DNA from 2 places in the Dorea sp. genome. Region 2 is predicted to be linked to the other one. Evidence: predicted binding sites of a transcription regulator. Region 2 holds the regulator's gene; the other holds the start of a gene.

Region 1 (9,296 bases), on a different contig from region 2:
GAGAAAAATCCAAGGAGATTTACAACATTTCCCTTTTTCTTCTTTGGTTCCAAAAGTGAATATAATGACTGACGTACGTGTACCATTGGCGGTTTTCTTCCTTCTCTCGTCAATGCATACATGTAACACGGTCTGACCGGAAGTCCTGCTTTTTCTTCTGCTTTTCTGCAAATCCGTTCCATGTCTGTTCCAAGAAGTGCATCCACACAGGTAATGCAGATCATTACAACGGATGGCTTTTTCTTCAGGCTGTTACAGATTTCCTTTACTGCTTCCGGTACCTTTTTCAGATGCCTTCCTGTTACAATATCTGTCTCATCCATCGTAAGATAAAAGAAACGATCTTCATACAGCGGCATGGAACTGATCATGGATGTATTACGTCCGCAGCATCCTGGTGCCACAATTAACATAACCGAATCCGGGATTGCAAGTCCTGCTCTTTTTACTCCAAATCCTTCCGCTCCAGGCGAGTTAAATGCAAGCGTCGCCGGAGAGCTGTAGATCAGATGTGTATTCGAGCGGAACTGCTCCGGAATATCATCTCTTCCCCGTTTTTGTAATTCTTCTACTGTACAATAGTAGGCTTTCCCTCTCATACCTGCTCCTCGTCTTTCCATAATATTTCCGCCAGATCATAAAAACGTCTGCTGATCTCTGATTCCGGATCTCCCTCGATCACTGTCTTTCCCTGATCTTCATAACGGATGATTTCATCGCTTCTAGGGATTTCTCCAACAATATCAAATCCCCGCTCTTTTGCAAAATTTTGCACTTTTTCCGTCTCATTTTCGACATTTCTGTGATTCAATACGATGCCAAAAACCCTCGCATAACTTCTATCCTCAAAGTTCTGTACTGCTTTAGAAATGTTATCGGCTGCGTACAGTGCCATCTTTTCCCCGGATGTCACAATCAGAACCTTCTCTGCATAATCCTCTCTGATCGGCGCTGCAAATCCGCCACAGACTACATCCCCGAGTACATCATAAAGCACCACATCCGGCTTATATGTCTCGAATAATTTCAGATCCTCCAGAAGCTGAAATGTAGCGATAATTCCCCTGCCGGCACATCCAAGTCCCGGTGTCGGTCCCCCGGTCTCGATGCATAATACATTTCCAAATCCTTCTTTTGCGATGTCTTCTAAGTACTCCGGTTCTTCGTCTTCTTCTCTCATATAGTTCATCACCGGTCTGAGCGGCTCACCTCCGAGAAGATTCATCGTCGAATCCGCTTTTGGATCACAGCCAATCTGGATTACTTTTTTCCCCATTGTGGCAAATGCTGCCGCCAGATTCGATGTGACGGTGGATTTCCCGATTCCACCTTTTCCGTATATTGCTACTTTTAACATCTGTCAATTCCTCCTAAACGTTTTGCATATGATGTTCCCGGATTGCTGCGTAATTTCCAAATGATTTTTCAGACACACTCCAAAGCGATTTACATCATATATTCTGATACAAAAAAAGATACACAAAAATGGCTCCTCTTTCCCCGTTAGAAATCGCCTGATTTTGCATATCATACTTTCATATAACCTGTTATTGATTGCTTTTTTATAAAACGAATTCATAACTATTCCTGCTTGGAACTTACCTTGCAGTCAGAGTCATTCTCTCCGGCATCCCTGCCTTTTCTATTCTGATTATCTACAGTGCTTATCCGCACTTTTTCTTCTTTGTTACATCCGGATAGATCCTGATCACTCCGTCTGTGTTAATAAGTTTATTATACTCTTTTACCAAGTAGTCAGTCAACGCGAACTGTCCCGGATTCCGGTTGACTTTTTCATATATTTCTCTCATAATAAGCTCATACCCCTATATGTACTTTCCAAAGCATTTTTACCTAATAAAAGCAGTCATTTTCACGTAATGAAGCAAAATTCTGCTTCCCGATACTGATTACTTTTCCCATGATGATCTTCCTCACTTTCTTTTTTACTATTTTACATTTTATGATACACGGATTGCTTCGCATTCATACAAACATAAAACGCATGATCTTTTGACCCTTGTATCATTTTATACTTGTGCATCAAAAAAGAGTTGTTGCTCTATGAATTCTCATCCATAAAAGCAACAACTCTTCTCTACCTCTTCACGCCTTTCCGATACACAATATAAGAAATGACCGCAGTCACCGCTTCCGTAATCCAGAACGCATGCCACACCCCGACTGCGCCCATAAAACGGCTTACAATAAATGCCACCGGAATAATGACTACCACATATCTGCACAAAGAAATGATCAATGAATGCACACCTTTTCCAAGACCTTCTAACGCACCGCTACAGATAACAGATACCGACGACATGATGAATCCAAGACTGATCACTCTAAGTGCTGTCATTCCTGCCTGCACAGTCGCTTCACTTGAAGAAAACAGTCCCATCAGCTGTCCAGGAATTGCCAGACAGATTGCTGTTCCTGCTGCCATCATTACAAGTACAAGGATCAAACCATCCTGGAAGATCTTATGCACACGCTTATACTCTCCTGCCCCATAATTATACCCAAGAAGCGGACGCATTCCCTGCACAATTCCATTTGCCGGAAGATACAGGAATGTCTGAAGCTTATAATATACACCAAGAACGAATACATAGACTTCCCCATAGCCTGTAAGTATTACATTCAATACTGAGATCAGAAGTGACGGAAGTGCCAGATTCAAGCTCGCTGGAATCCCGATCACATATAGCTTTTTCCATAATCCAAGATCCACTTTCAGATATTTTTTTCTGTATTTTACCGGTAACGGTCTTACAATATAAAATATCAGATACAGAAGCGCTCCTGCTGCCTGTCCGATACCTGTTGCAAGTGCTGCTCCTTCAATCCCCATCTTCGGAAATGGTCCAAGTCCGAAGATCAGAACCGGATCCAGAATAATATTAATGACTGCGCCGGACATCATGCATGTCATCGATTCCACCATACGCCCCACTGCCTGGAACGTCTTTTCAAATACCAGCTGCCAGGATAACGCAGTGGCAAATAAAAATGCGATTCTGGAATAACGTACACCATAGTCTATAATCTGTTCATTTGCCGTAAACATGTGAAGAAACGGTCGCATTACCGTAATTCCAAGAATCATAAATCCAACTCCGTGAATCGTTCCAAGAAGCATTCCCTGCGTTGCCGCCCGATCTGCCGTCTTATGATCCTGCGCCCCAAGATAAAATGATATCACTGCGTTGATACCAATTCCAAATCCGATCATGACAGCATTAATCAGATTCTGCACCGGATACACCAGTGATAACGCTGTCATAGCATCTTCACTGATCTTAGCGATAAAGAAGCTGTCCACAATATTATAAAGTGAACTGACCATCATAGAAAGCACCATTGGCAGCGCCATTGACAAAATCAGTTTTAAAACCGGCTTTTCTTTCATATATGTCTGATCCATATATATTCCCCTTTCTTTTTCCTCTGTAAATGTTGTGGTCAAAATTTACCTATTCTACTGCTGATTTTCTTTTTCTCTATGCTTTATTTCTGTCGTTTTTGCAACAAAAAACCACATGGTCACTATTACAGGTAACCATGTGGCGAAAAATAGATTGCTCTAGAAAAATCCACATTTATTTTAGGGATACATTATAGCATTGTCTTTCCATGAATGTCAATTACTAATTGGAATAAAATATTTCTGCCTAAAATATTTTCCCAACGCACTCCATCCTCTCGAACCTCCTAACAGATTTTATTCCCATTTGCTTTCATTTTAAACTTCATTCCAAGCATCTCTGCCGCACGCTTGCACATCAACATACGTTGTAAAAATATTTCAAAATAATCCAGAATAGAACAAATCCCCTCGTCCAGCTCAATTTCCAGTAAAATTACTTTCTTTTCTACATTTACATGAAGTGTAGAAGCTACCGCCGCATAATTTACCCGGTCATGCTTATCAAAGCTTTCCTTAATCGTATTACGCACACGGTTCCTCCTTACATCTGTCTTATCCGCCAAAATTAATGCTGCCGATACCGCATCCACAGCCATCCCTGTTGCTTCGTCATGCTGACCGATTGCACTGACGATCACAGCTATATCTTCATCCGGAACTTTCAAATCTCTCAAAATCTGAAATGCCATAATTGCCGAGCTATGTGCATGATCCACACGGTTCACACAGTTTCCCATATCATGCATATAGCCTGCGATCTTCGCAAGTTCAATAGTATGTTCATTATACCCCAGTTTTTCCAGGATATTTCCGGCCGTCTCTGCAACCTTCACTGCATGACCTCTGGAATGCTCCGTATATCCAAGTGCTCCAAGTACTCTGTTTCCCTGTTCTATATATGCATTCATCTCCGGCATTTTCTTGATTGTTTTATATGTAACTTTACTCAACTTTCATCTGATCCTTTCCATTTCTTATCTGGTGTAGCCGTTCTGTTCTTCTGTTTTGCAGAGCCTATTTCCAATACTTTATCTGTCTACAATCTGTGTATTGCATCCATCGCAAGTTCGGAACGCTCACACTCCTCTGCCGACATCGTAATCTGATAACACAATGGGCTGCCTTTCATATACTCTGACGCATAGCTTAGTCCATTGGTTCTTTCATCCAGGAACGGACGGTCTATCTGATTCGGATCACCAAGTAAAATTATCTTCGTTCCTTTTCCTGCTCTTGTTATAATTCCCTTCACCTGATTCGGTGTCATATTCTGTGCTTCATCTATGATCAGATATGTCTTTACAAATGATCTTCCTCTGATAAAATTCATCGCTTCTGTCTGGATCAGACCTCTGGCAAATATCTCTTCGATTTTTCCCTGCAATTCCTGTTCATCCTGATAACGTTCTTCTTCGTCGGAGTCAATCAGCTGTTCCAGATTATCTACGATTGGACGCATCAACGGTGATATCTTTTCCTGCTCATCTCCCGGCAGGAACCCGATATCCTGGTCAAACTGTGCATTCGGTCTGCAAATCAGAATTCTTCTATATTCTCCTGTTGGATTATTCAATACTTTTTCCAATCCGACAGCCAGTGAATAAAATGTCTTTGCCGTACCTGCCATTCCTTTTACGATTACAAGTGGTGCCTTCTCTGCAGACTTCATCAACGCCTCCTGAAGGAAATACTGTCCTGCATTTCTTGGCTTGATTCCATACGGTTGGCTCTTTCGGAATTCCAATGGAACAACTTTCTTTCCTTCCACTCTTCCTAAATGTGTCTTTTTTAACGACTGATCCGCCTTTAATATAATAAATTCATTCTCTGTAAGCTCCGGCTGATACTGATTGCCATCTTCATCGGACAAATATAGTTCCTTCAGATGTACGCCTTTTTTCTTAAAATCTTTGAATTTATCTTCTGCTACATAACAAACCTTTCTACCACTGTATTGTCCTCCTTCTTCAATCACCTGTTCTGTACTAAAATCCTGTGCTTCAATCCCAAGTATCTGCGCTTTCAGTCTGAGAACCAGATCCTTTGTCACAAGAACAACTGGTTTTTCTTTTTCCGTAATTCCTTTACAAACCTTTAGTATCCTGTTATCCGGCTTATCTTCCGGAAGGCTTTCTGGCAATTCTACATTTACACAATTCGCTTCTACTCTCAGGATTCCTCCATTTTCCATCTGGACACCTTTTAGAAGATCCCCTTTTGTTCTCAGTTTTTCAAGAAAACGAATCGCCCTTCTTGCATTCGCGCCCTTTTCTCCTTCTGCTTTTTTAAGTCCATCCAGTTCTTCTAACACGACCAGCGGTAATATCACCCGGTTTTCTTCAAAACACTGACACGCATATGGAGCCTGGATTAATATATTAGTATCAATAACATAGGATTTGATCATAGATAATTCTCACTCTTTCTGATTTTGTTCTTTGTACATATTTAGGTATAGTATGAAAATATTGAATCTATTCGATGGTTTTGTAAAAAGGACGTTAAGTTATCATTGAGCCTAACTGGAAATATTTACAGTATCTGCTATCCATATTTTCTTTTAACCAAAATAGCAAGAAAAAAAGAAATACTTTTCAAGCCAGGGATTGTAACAGTACTCTATCCTCAGCTTCAAAAAGTATTTCTCTTTTTATCTCATACAGAGAATCTGCCACGACGGCTTCTTCCGACCGCATGGCGATTCCAATATTTTTAATTTTTATGCTCCGACTCTCTCTGATTTTTCCAAATCATATATGCTTTTTAATGTTTACACAATTATTCTCCGAGAAAATATTTTCCATATGCATCTGCTGCCTTGATTGCTGCGCATACGGTCTCTGGTGTTACTTCAAATGGCATATTGTGAAGTGTGTCGTTCTCTGCACAGGCTGCTGTTGCAACTGCCATCAGTTTTTCATCTGTAACTTCTGTGATACCAAGTTCTTTTAATGTCACAGGCAGTCCCAGTTCGATACACCAGTCGATGATATCCTCCAGTTCTTCTGCCGGAATATTCTCAAGAACCAGCTGTGTGATCGTTCCGAATGCAACTTTCTCACCATGGTACATATGATGGCACTCATCCAGTACGGTAAATCCATTATGTATTGCATGTGCTCCTGCAAGTCCACCGCTCTCGAATCCGATACCGCTAAGTAAGGTATTTGCCTCGATGACTTTTTCCACTGCCGGTGTACATGCACCTGCTTCCAGCGCAAGTTTTGCCTTTACACCTTCTGCCATCAACGTATCAAAGCACAGTTTTGCAAGTGCGATTGCTGCCTGTGTAACCTGTCCTCCGGCACAGGTCGTTGCCCCACTTGCCTGACAGGCTCTTGCTTCAAAATATGTTGCCAGCGCATCACCCATTCCGGAAACGGTAAGTCTTACCGGTGATTTTGCAATAATCTCTGTATCCATCAGAACCATATTCGGGTTAGCCGGAAGGAATAAATATTCTTCGAATACTCCATCATCTGTATAAATAACTGACAGTGCGCTGCATGGTGCATCTGTAGATGCAATCGTCGGGCAGATCAGAACCGGTGCTTCTTTATAATAAGCAACTGCTTTCGCTGTATCCAGGATCTTACCACCACCGATACCAATCACGACATCACAGCCTTTTTCATTCATGATATCCACCAGACGGTTGATCTCGTTCTTGCTGCATTCTCTGTTGAAATACTCATATACCGGTGTGATCTCGTAGCCTTCAAATCCAGTATTTACAACGTCTCCGATACGTTTATATCCGGATTCTGTGATCAGTACAAGTGCTTTTTTTCCATACTTCTGGGCGTATTCCCCAAGCTTTTTCATCTCGCCTGCACCTTGTACATATTTACTTGGACTACATAAAATTTTTGCCATGATATTTACCTCCTGTAATCTTCATATTTCGTTGTGTTATTTTATTAACAATTTAGCTTTATTGTATGCTTTTGATACTATTGTGTCAATAAAATTGAGGTAAATATTATGGTAAAATTATCGCAATCTCTATATCACAATCCCATTGCAATGATCAATCTCATGCTGAATAATCTGCGCCGTCCATCCAGTATATTTCTGACGCTGCTTTTTCCAGTTCATATCCTGATATTCCACTTCTATTTCCTGATATCTGGTACATTTTCTCACACCAGTCAAAGACAGGCATCCTTCTTCTGTCTCATATTTTCCGGATCTTTTTACAATCTTTGGATTGAACATTGCTACATTCATGAATCCCATATTGACAGCAATGATACATTTTTTTACCCCAATCATATTAGCTGCCATACCAACACAGCCTTCTTCATGCGCTTTCAATGTGTCCAGAAGATCTATTGCTATCTGCTTATCGGATTCAGTTGCCGGTTCTGATTTTTGATTTAGAAAGAATATGTCTTTCATAATTGGTCTTATCATTATTTTTTCACCCTCATCTTTTATATTCATAATAAATCTGCATTTTGGAAAACTTGAGCAACCGTAAATTTCCCATAACTCTTTTCCTTTAGTAAATGTATTCTGTCGTAATTTTACCATTTGTGTTCTTGTATTTCAATTGTTGAAGCACCTTGCCAGCAATTCCTAAAATGAATTTTCCAACGCTTTCTAACTATACTATTCACATTTATTAACAATTTCTTCGAAATTTGATCACTGTTTCATCACAATTTGCTTCTATACTAGGAATTGTTCAAAGGAACAAACAAATTAAATCTTTTTCATAACTTTTTTCCTCAGGACTGCACTCCTCCCTAACAATGCAGTCCTATTTTAATGCAATCATTATAGATACGATAAAAGGACATTTATGCATAACTTTTACTTTAACATAAATGTCCTTTTCTATATTTCCGATTCTAAACAGAATCCTTATAATTATCATTTATCCTTATGATTTTCAAACGATATCTTTTCATTCTTCATCCACAATTATGAAATAAATTTCTTAAAAAATGCACACTCATCATCATTACAAACTTCCGCCATCTCAAGTCGCATATCGTAATGAAATACATGTCCAAGCGGTCTTTCGTTCCATTTATAAAATCTATAGCATGTTGTTACATTACATTCTGTCAGACGTTGTACCAACTGTGGTGCCTCATCCCGCAGGAAATCACCTTCTGCTGTCATAACAAATGTCGGAGGATAATTCTCTGTTATATGTAATACCGGTGACATCAGCCACTTTTCTTTCTCTGTTCCATGTCCTGGGAGATAATCCTTCATTAATTCACTCGTTTCTTCTCCCTCTGTGATTGTGATACTTGCCAGTCCACAATTCAAAGCAATTGCCTTCAGAGTAAAGCCATCAGGTACTTTAAACATATACTCTTTCGCATATTCTGGATTCGTACAAATTGCTGCATATAAACTAAGTCCTTGCGCACCTGCCGAATCTCCTACCATAAAAACATTCTCTGTATCAAGGTCATATTCTCCCGCATGTTCCATCACCCAGGTTACTACCCTGTTCGTATCTTCCAACGGTGCCGGATACTGATATTCTGGTGCCAGCCGGTAAGTATAATTGACAACTGCAAATCCTCTTTTTACAAGACTCATACAATAGTACTGATAGCGTTCTTTGTCACCATATACCCATCCACCTCCGTGAAAGCTGATAATAACCGGAAGCTTCTGTCCTTTTGTATCCTTTGGTCTATAGACATCCAGTACCTGCCACTTAGAATCATTTCCATAACAGATATCGTCAAATCTTTACAGTACTTCAGAAAAAACTCATATTCCCAAAGTATCGTGATCAGCTCTATCTTTTCTTTTTTCCCTGTATCTCTTCCCGAATGAATCACACCACTATTAATAATACATAATTCCCCTGCTTCGACGATTCTTTTCTGTCCAT
Region 2 (9,296 bases):
TGGCAGTTGCCTGGAATGTGACGATTTAAAAAAGTAATAAATAAAGATAACATTTCGCGGTTACGATAGAATTGCGAGTATGATATTTCCGCATGATATACGGAAAATATTATACTCGTAATTTTTTTGAATAAATATGCAAGATGGTATTGACAACACATGTATCATTGTATACAATTATACATGTTGAGTTTAGTACTTTACTATAGAAAACTATTTAGAAAGCAGGCGATGAAATGGAAAACAGGAAAGTATACCTGAATGAACATACAAACTTATTGCAACTCGAAGAGCATATGTATCCATTGGTGGATGTACAGACACCGAATGTATTCCGGAATCTGTTCCATTATGACGAGATTCCAAAGATCGCATTCAATGACAGAATCGTTCCACATTGTATGCCGGATGAGATATGGATTACAGATACGACATTCAGAGATGGACAGCAGTCCCGTGCTCCATATAGTACAGATCAGATTGTAACGTTATATGACTATTTCCATCGTCTGGGTGGTCCGAAAGGAAAAGTAAGACAGTGTGAGTTCTTCCTTTACAGCAAAAAGGACAGAGATGCCGTATACAAATGTATGGAAAGAGATTACAAATTCCCAGAGGTAACAAGCTGGATCCGTGCAAGTAAAAAAGATTTCGAACTGGTAAAAGAAATCGGTATGAAAGAAACCGGTATTTTAGTAAGCTGTTCGGACTACCACATTTTCTATAAATTAAAGATGACCAGACGTGAGGCAATGGAACATTATCTGTCTGTTGTCAGAGAATGTCTGGAGACAGGCATCAGCCCAAGATGCCATCTGGAAGACATCACCCGTTCGGATATCTACGGATTTGTAATTCCGTTCTGTCTGGAACTTATGAAGCTGATGGATGAATATAAGATCCCGGTTAAGATCCGTGTCTGTGATACCATGGGATATGGAGTTAACTATCCGGGAGCTGTGATCCCAAGATCTATTCCGGGTATTATCTATGGACTTCGTGTTCATGCAGGTGTTCCAAGTGAACTGATCGAGTTCCATGGACATAATGATTTTTACAAAGCGGTCAGCAATTCTTCGACAGCATGGCTGTACGGGGCTTGCGGAGTAAACTGTTCGTTATTTGGAATCGGAGAACGAACAGGAAATACACCACTTGAAGCAATGGTATTTGAATATGCACAGCTTCGTGGAACATTAGATGGGATGGATACGACTGTTATTACAGAAATGGCAGATTATTACGAAAAGGAAATCGGATATAAAATTCCGTCCAGAACACCATTTGTCGGAAGAAACTTCAATGTGACAAGAGCAGGAATACATGCAGATGGTCTTCTTAAAAATGAAGAAATCTACAATGTATTTGATACCGGAAAATTCCTGAACCGTCCACCGCTTGTGGCAATTTCCAACACATCAGGGCTTGCAGGTATTGCACATTGGATCAATACTTACTTTAAGCTTCCGGATGATAAGAAGGTAGATAAGAATTCAGAGCTTGTAGGAGCAGTAAAAGAATGGGTTGATGAACAGTATGAAGAAGGACGTGTAACAGTTCTGACAGATGAAGAGCTGATTAAGGTCATTGATGAAAACTGTAAGAGAATTGGGATAGATTTGATTTAACAGAGGTGCTATAAATGGAAGAATATCAGGACAGATCCCTGAGGGGAAGAGTGTTTAGACGATTAAGGGAAGATATTCTGAATGGAGTATACAAAAATCATGAGGAATTGCGTGAAGTAACGATCGGCGAAGAACTTGGGGTAAGTAGAACTCCGGTCAGAGAAGCGTTAAGGCAATTAGAACTGGAAGGGCTGGTTACAATTATTCCGAATAAGGGAGCATATGTAACAGCGATAACCAGAAAAGATGTAAAAGACATTTATAAAATACGTTCACAGCTGGAAGGATTATGTGCGAACTGGGCGACGAAGTATATTACAGATGCCCAGGTCGAAGAACTCGAAGAGGTTATACTTTTGTCAGAATTTCATTTACATAAAAAAGGCGCAAATCAGATTGAACAGATGTCAGAAATGGATGGAAAATTTCATAAGATCCTGTACGAAGCATCCAACAGCAGAATACTGGAACATGTATTGACAGATTTTCACAAATACGTACAGCTGGCAAGAACCATGTCGATTGAAGCGCCGGAGCGTGCAGAAAAATCCATCGAGGAACACAGAGGGATTCTGGAAGCAATAAAAGCAAAAGATGCAAAGAAAGCAGAACAGCTGGCAAATGAACATATTTGGCATGTAATGGAAAATTTACATTTGGAAGAATAAGCGTCAGAAGCAGACGGATAGTCTGGTGAGTAATTGGAGAATATTACAGAATTGTATAGATTAGGAAGGAGACTTTACCATGGCAAAAATTAAGATGACAACACCGATTGTAGAGATGGACGGAGATGAGATGACAAGAATCCTCTGGAAGATGATCAAAGAGGATCTTCTGGAGCCATATATTGAACTGAATACCGAATATTATGATCTGGGTCTGGAATACAGAAATGAGACAAACGATCAGGTAACCATTGATGCAGCAAATGCAACAAAGAAGTATAAAGTAGCAGTAAAATGTGCAACCATCACTCCAAATGCCGCACGTATGACAGAATATGATCTGAAAGAAATGTGGAAGAGTCCGAATGGAACAATCCGTGCGATTCTTGATGGAACAGTATTCCGCGCACCGATTGTTGTAAAAGGGATTGAACCATGCGTAAAGAACTGGAAAAAGCCAATTACGATCGCAAGACATGCATATGGAGATGTATATAAAAATACAGAGATGAAAATTCCTGGACCAGGAAAAGTGGAGCTTGTATATACAGCAGAAGATGGAACTGAGACAAGAGAGCTGGTTCATAACTATGCAGGACCGGGAGTTGCGCAGGGAATGCACAACTTATGTGGATCCATTGAAAGTTTTGCAAGAAGCTGCTTTAACTATGCGTTAGATACAAAACAGGATCTGTGGTTTGCAACAAAGGATACCATTTCTAAAAAATACGATCATACATTTAAAGATATTTTCCAGGAAATCTTTGACAAAGACTATGCAGATAAGTTTAAAGAAGCCGGAATTACATATTTCTATACATTGATCGATGATGCGGTTGCACGTGTTATGAAATCAGAAGGTGGATATATCTGGGCATGTAAGAATTATGACGGAGATGTTATGAGTGATATGGTATCTTCTGCATTTGGTTCACTTGCCATGATGACATCAGTTCTGGTATCACCGGATGGAAATTATGAATATGAAGCAGCACATGGAACGGTACAGAGACATTATTACAAGCACCTGAAAGGGGAAGAGACATCTACAAACTCTGTAGCAACGATCTTTGCATGGACTGGAGCACTCAGAAAACGTGGAGAGCTGGATGGAAATGAAGAATTAATGGCGTTTGCCGATAAGCTTGAAAAAGCAACGATTGATACGATCGAAGAAGGAAAGATGACAAAAGACCTGGCACTGATCACTACACTCGAAAATCCAACAGTACTTAACAGTGAGGGATTCATTAAAGCAATCGCAGAAAAACTGGAAACTCTTTAAAAATTAAAAAATAAGATATTTAGGCATACAAAAAAGGAGTATTGCTCGATAACTGAAAACAGTTATTTTGCAACACTCCCTTTTTGTTAAAAAGTGTGTAAGAGAACTTAAAGGTTACCGCCACAGCTATAAGAAACTACAACAGATAAAGGATTAGAAAAATTAAACTTCTTCTGCAAGTTCTTCCCATTTTTCGTATAATTCTTCCAGTTCTTCCGCAATGGCAGCTTTTTCTTTTGCAAGTTCCTGACATTTTACAGAATTGGTAAAGATTTCTTCCTGTACCATCAGAGAATCAATTTCTCCATCACGTTCTTCCAGTTCGCCAATACGTTCTTCTGTCTTTTTCAGTTCGTTTTGGCGTTTCCTGAGTTTTGCCTGGGCTTCTTTTTGTTCCTGCCAGCTGAGCTTGGATTCAGAGACAGATCTTTCAGAAGTACTGTCCGGATCCGGTGAAGCAGAAGTGCCGGCATAGGCTGTGGTAAGTTCTTCTTTTTTCTCCAGATAATAGTCATAATTGCCAATGTAGTTGACAAATGTATGATTGACAAGATCCAGAATACGGGTTGCAGTCTGGTTGATAAAATAACGGTCATGTGAAACGTAAAGTACTGTGCCGGTATAATCATTCAGCGCATTTTCCAGAATTTCTTTTGATGCAATATCCAGGTGGTTGGTCGGCTCATCGAGGATCAGGAAATTCGCCTCTGAAAGCATCAGCTTTGCAAGAGAAACACGTCCTCGTTCCCCACCGCTCAAAGAGCTGATCTGTTTGAATACATCGTCTCCTGTGAAAAGGAAGGCAGCAAGTACATTGCGGATCTCTGTATTGGTAAGTGCCGGGTAATCATCAGAGATTTCATCAAAAATGGTCTTTTCCATATGAAGTACATGATGTTCCTGGTCGTAGTAACCGATTTTTACATTGGAGCCAAGGGTGTAAGTTCCGGAGTCGGCTGCAATGACATGGTTCAATATTTTTAAGAGCGTGGTTTTACCGGTTCCGTTATCACCGATCACAGCCACATGCTCGCCACGTTTGATCTCCAGATTAATATCTGTAAATAATTCCTGCCCCGGAAATGATTTGCATAAGTGCTCGATGGTTAAGACGTCGTTACCGCTGACGCAGGAAGGTTCAAGTTTCAGATGGATGTCGGTATTGACTTCCACCGGTTTTTCGATGGTCTGCATCTTTTCAAGCATTTTTTCACGACTTTCTGCCCGCTTGATTGATTTTTCGCGGTTGAAAGAACGCAGCTTTTCGATGACAGCTTCCTGATGCTTGATTTCTTGCTGCTGATTCAGGTATTCTTTCAGACGGATATCACGGAGCTGCTGCTTCTTGGCAGCATAATCGCTGTAATTTCCCATGTAAGTACGAAGAGTGCCAAGCTCGATTTCCAGAACTTTTGTCACAACTTTGTTTAGAAAATAACGGTCATGTGAGACGATAAGTACGGCTCCCTGATAGTTTAAAAGATAGGTTTCCAGCCATGCGATGGAGTTCAGATCCAGGTGGTTGGTCGGCTCATCCAGAAGCAGAATATCCGGTTTCGTGAGCAGAAGTTTGCCAAGGGAAACACGGGTTTTCTGACCTCCGGAAAGAGTATCTACGGGTTTTGTAAAATCAGTTTCTGTAAAACCAAGCCCCTTTAAAACACCGGTGATCTCGCTTTCATATGCATAACCATTTTCGCGCTCGAAAGCCGCAGTAAGGCGGTTATAAGTTTCTAACCGGTCATTTAAGGCTTCGCCGGATAGGTGCTTTAATTCCATCTCGATCTCGCGGATACGCCGTTCCATCGCGATAATATCGGATTTTGCGGTCTTTACTTCTTCGTAAATGGTGTTCCCACTCTGCATTTCCTGATGCTGGGCCAGGTAGCCTAAGGTCTTCCCCTTTGTGAGGATGACATTCCCTCCGTCCGGTGCAAGTTCACCGACGATCATCTTAAGAAGGGTCGATTTTCCCGCTCCGTTCGGTCCGACGAGAGCGGCTTTTTCATGATCCTCTATATGAAAAGATCCATCATTCACAATGAGATGTTCCCCAAAGGATTTCTGGATCCCGTGACATGCTAATATCATAAATTTCCTCCTAAATATGGATACATTATTCTGTCTGTATTCCTAAAATGCATTTGCATATGCTACTTTATTATAACGGAAATTGTATAAAATTCAACAATAGTTTGACAATAATCTTTCAATTTTATATAATTATCCTAGACTAAGATTGGAAGGGTGAATATATTGGAAGAAAGAGAGATTTCTCGTGCTGTCATCAGAAGACTGCCGAGGTATTACAGATATTTGGGTGAACTGTTGGAAAATGGTGTAGAACGTATCTCTTCGAATGATCTGAGCAAGCGCATGAAAGTAACAGCATCTCAGATCCGTCAGGATCTTAATAACTTCGGAGGATTCGGACAACAGGGATATGGTTATAATGTAAAGTATTTATATACGGAGATTGGAAAGATATTAGGTTTGGAAGAAGATCATAATATTATTATTATCGGTGCCGGAAATCTTGGGCAGGCACTGGCAAATTATGCAGCTTTTGAAAACCGTGGTTTTATCCTGAGAGGGATTTTTGATGTCAATCCAAGACTTCAGGGCGTATCGATCCGTGGTGTGCCGATCCGTATGATGGATGATCTGAAGACATTTGTACAGAACAATGATATAGATATTGCTGTTCTTACAATTCCGAAGGAAAAAGCAATTGAAGTAGCAAACATGCTGGTGGAAAACGGTGTGCGGGCTATCTGGAATTTTGCACATACAGATCTGAACCTTCCAGATAATGTTGTGGTTGAAAATGTGCATTTATCAGAGAGTCTGATGCAGCTGTCTTATAACATCAGCCGCTACAAAGAAGATCATAAATAAAAACATAAAAATGACGTGTAAGAGTAATCTGTAAGGCGGATATACTTTTACACGTCCTTTTGTCAACTTGTGTTCTACAGAAGCCGCCAGTGGCGGCTTCTGTAGATTACCAAAGTACCTTTATCAAAATTATCAGGATTCAGGTTGCGTAAATATGTCAGTTGGGAGATGATGATATGCAGTATTTGGTAAATGCAGCGCAGATGAAATCTGCAGATCAATATACCATTCAGAAGTTAGGTGTTCCGTCACTGGAATTAATGGAACGTGCCGCAGACGGATGTATACAGATAATGGAACAGGAAAAAATGGATTTTTCGGATGTCTGTGTCGTATGTGGAACGGGAAACAACGGAGGGGACGGATTCGCAATTGCGAGAATGTTATTAGAAAAAGATTATAAAGTACAGGCATTTCTGGTAGGAGATGCGGAGCATTGCACGAAAGAAACGAAAGAACAGATCAGGAAACTGGAGGCATGCGGCGGAAAAGTCAGATACTGTATACCGGAAGACGGACATTACAGTCTGGTGATTGATGCGGTATTCGGTGTCGGTCTCAGCCGTGATGTGGACGGAATTTACAGACAGGTAATAGAATGGATGAATGCACAGGATGCAGTAAGGTTTGCAGTAGATATCCCTTCCGGATTATCTGCAACAACAGGATGTGTGCTTGGATGTGCATTTGAGGCGGATTATACGGTCACATTTCAGTTCAAAAAGCTTGGACTGGAACTGGCACAGGGAAGAAAATATGCCGGAAAAACGGTTGTCTGGGATATCGGGATCTCTGCGCAGCCGCTGATGGATGATACGGATATAGTAAAAAGTGATGAAAAAGAAGATTACAGAAAGCTCCTTCCAAAAAGAGAAGAAGATTCTAACAAAGGAAGTTATGGAAAACTACTGATAATTGCAGGAAGTAAGGGCATGGCAGGAGCCGCATATCTGAATGCGCATGCTGCATATATGGCAGGAGCCGGACTTGTGAGAATATATACTGCAAAAGACAACAGGGCGATTCTTCAGACACTTCTTCCGGAAGCAATCATTACGACATATGAAGATTTTGAACAGGTAGAAGTAATCCGGTTACTGGAGTGGGCAGATGCAGTCTGTGTCGGATCAGGACTTGGACAAAGTAAAACGGCAGAAAGAATATTAAAAACAGTGATTGATTATGTAAGAGTTCCATGTCTGATTGATGCAGATGGGCTGAATCTTCTGGCAGATAATAAGAATTATTTAAGACATATAGAAGGAAGAAGATTTGTGATCACACCACATATGAAGGAAATGTCAAGAGTAACAGGAGATTCTGTAGAAAATCTGAAAAAAGACAGAGTGGAGTTCTTAAAACAATTTGCGGAGACACTTCGTATTGTATGTGTGTTAAAAGATTCCAGAACGCTGATCGCAGGAGAAGAAAGAGGAATCCGGTTAAATCAGACAGGTAACTGTGCTATGGCAAAAGCAGGATCCGGTGATGTGCTTGCAGGTATCATTGCGGGATTTATGGCACAGGGAAAAGAGCTGGAAGAAGCAGCTTCTCTTGGTACTTATGTACATGGATTGTCCGGTGACCTTGCAAAAATTGAAAAAGGCGTATATAGTGTAATGGCGAGAGATCTGATAGAATATATCAGTAAAGCATTAATGGAACTGGAGGAATAATAACAGTGAAACAATATACAAGAGTTTTAGCCAGAGTCGATTTGGATGCGGTTGAATATAATATAGAGATGATGAAGAAGAATATCGAGGAAGGTACCCAGATCATGGCCGTTATTAAGATGGATGGTTATGGACACGGTGCTGTACAGATCGCAAGACTTCTGGAAGCAAAAGATTATATCTGGGGTTATGCGGTTGCGACACTGGATGAGGCTATTTTGTTAAAAGATGCGTGCCTGAAAAAGCCGGTACTGGTGCTGGGGTGCATTTTCCCGGATCAGTGGGAAGTTATGTTGCGTAATGAAGTCCGTATGACACTTTACAGCTATGAGATGGCAAAAGAAGTATCAGAACTTGCGGCAGCGATGGATTGTAAAGTCTATGCACATATCAAACTGGATACGGGAATGTCAAGACTTGGATTTCAGATTACAAAAGAAAATGCAGATGTGATCGCAAAGATCAGTAAGCTTCCGAATATTGTTATGGAAGGAATGTTTACACATTTTTCAAAAGCAGATGAAGGAGATAAGACATTTACCAATGAACAGCTCGAAAAATATCTCTGGATGAAAGAAGAACTGAAAAAGAGAAATGTTACATTTTCATATTATCACTGTTCAAACAGTGCGGGTATCATTGACGTAAAGGATGCCAATATGGATATTGTCCGTGCGGGAATCACAACGTATGGTATGTATCCGTCGGATGAAGTGGAAAAAGAAAATGTTCCACTGAAACCTGCAATGGAGCTGATCAGTCATGTAGCGCATGTAAAATGGCTGACAGAAGGAAAGCAGGTAAGCTATGGTGGAACTTATGTAACGACAAAGCCGACAAAAGTTGCAACGATTCCTGTTGGATATGGAGACGGATATCCAAGAAGTCTGTCTAATAAAGGATATGTACTGATCCACGGACAGAAGGCACCGATTATCGGACGTGTGTGTATGGATCAGTTCATGGTAGATGTTACTGCAATTGAAGATGTGGAATTTGGAGATAAAGTTACGATTTTCGGACGAAATGGAAAAGAATATCTTCCGGTGGATACACTGGCAGAATTATCGGGCAGATTCAATTATGAATTTGTATGTGTGCTGAATAAGAGAATTCCAAGAGAATACATCCGCCATGGTGA

What was found. Region 2 encodes Rex, which represses fermentation and respiration genes when NADH is low (regulators of the CRP and FNR family bind a similar motif). Its sites were predicted from a motif close to ATTGTTAANTANTTAACAAT; they were not measured.
Region 1: the regulator Rex is predicted to act here: its motif matches at 7,339-7,358, upstream of ACWJAF_RS06175 (glycerol dehydrogenase).

The regions. Positions count from the first base shown of each region.
Region 1 covers NZ_CDRRQK010000009.1:85,123-94,418, forward strand. Annotated here, with positions in the region: gene ACWJAF_RS06145 (nitrogenase component 1) at 1-599, opposite strand, end outside; gene ACWJAF_RS06150 (nitrogenase iron protein NifH) at 596-1,357, opposite strand; gene ACWJAF_RS06155 (hypothetical protein) at 1,665-1,811, opposite strand; gene ACWJAF_RS06160 (MATE family efflux transporter) at 2,099-3,427, opposite strand; gene ACWJAF_RS06165 (HD domain-containing protein) at 3,715-4,347, opposite strand; gene ACWJAF_RS06170 (PhoH family protein) at 4,467-5,837, opposite strand; gene ACWJAF_RS06175 (glycerol dehydrogenase) at 6,209-7,306, opposite strand; gene ACWJAF_RS06180 (peptide deformylase) at 7,436-7,846, opposite strand; gene ACWJAF_RS06185 (alpha/beta hydrolase) at 8,360-9,106, opposite strand; gene ACWJAF_RS06190 (cupin domain-containing protein) at 8,992-9,296, opposite strand, start outside.
Region 2 covers NZ_CDRRQK010000002.1:14,071-23,366, reverse strand. Annotated here, with positions in the region: gene ACWJAF_RS01110 (2-isopropylmalate synthase) at 237-1,628, shown strand; gene ACWJAF_RS01105 (GntR family transcriptional regulator) at 1,643-2,296, shown strand; gene ACWJAF_RS01100 (NADP-dependent isocitrate dehydrogenase) at 2,376-3,581, shown strand; gene ACWJAF_RS01095 (ABC-F family ATP-binding cassette domain-containing protein) at 3,744-5,672, opposite strand; gene ACWJAF_RS01090 (redox-sensing transcriptional repressor Rex) at 5,838-6,479, shown strand; gene ACWJAF_RS01085 (NAD(P)H-hydrate dehydratase) at 6,656-8,155, shown strand; gene alr (alanine racemase) at 8,161-9,296, shown strand, end outside.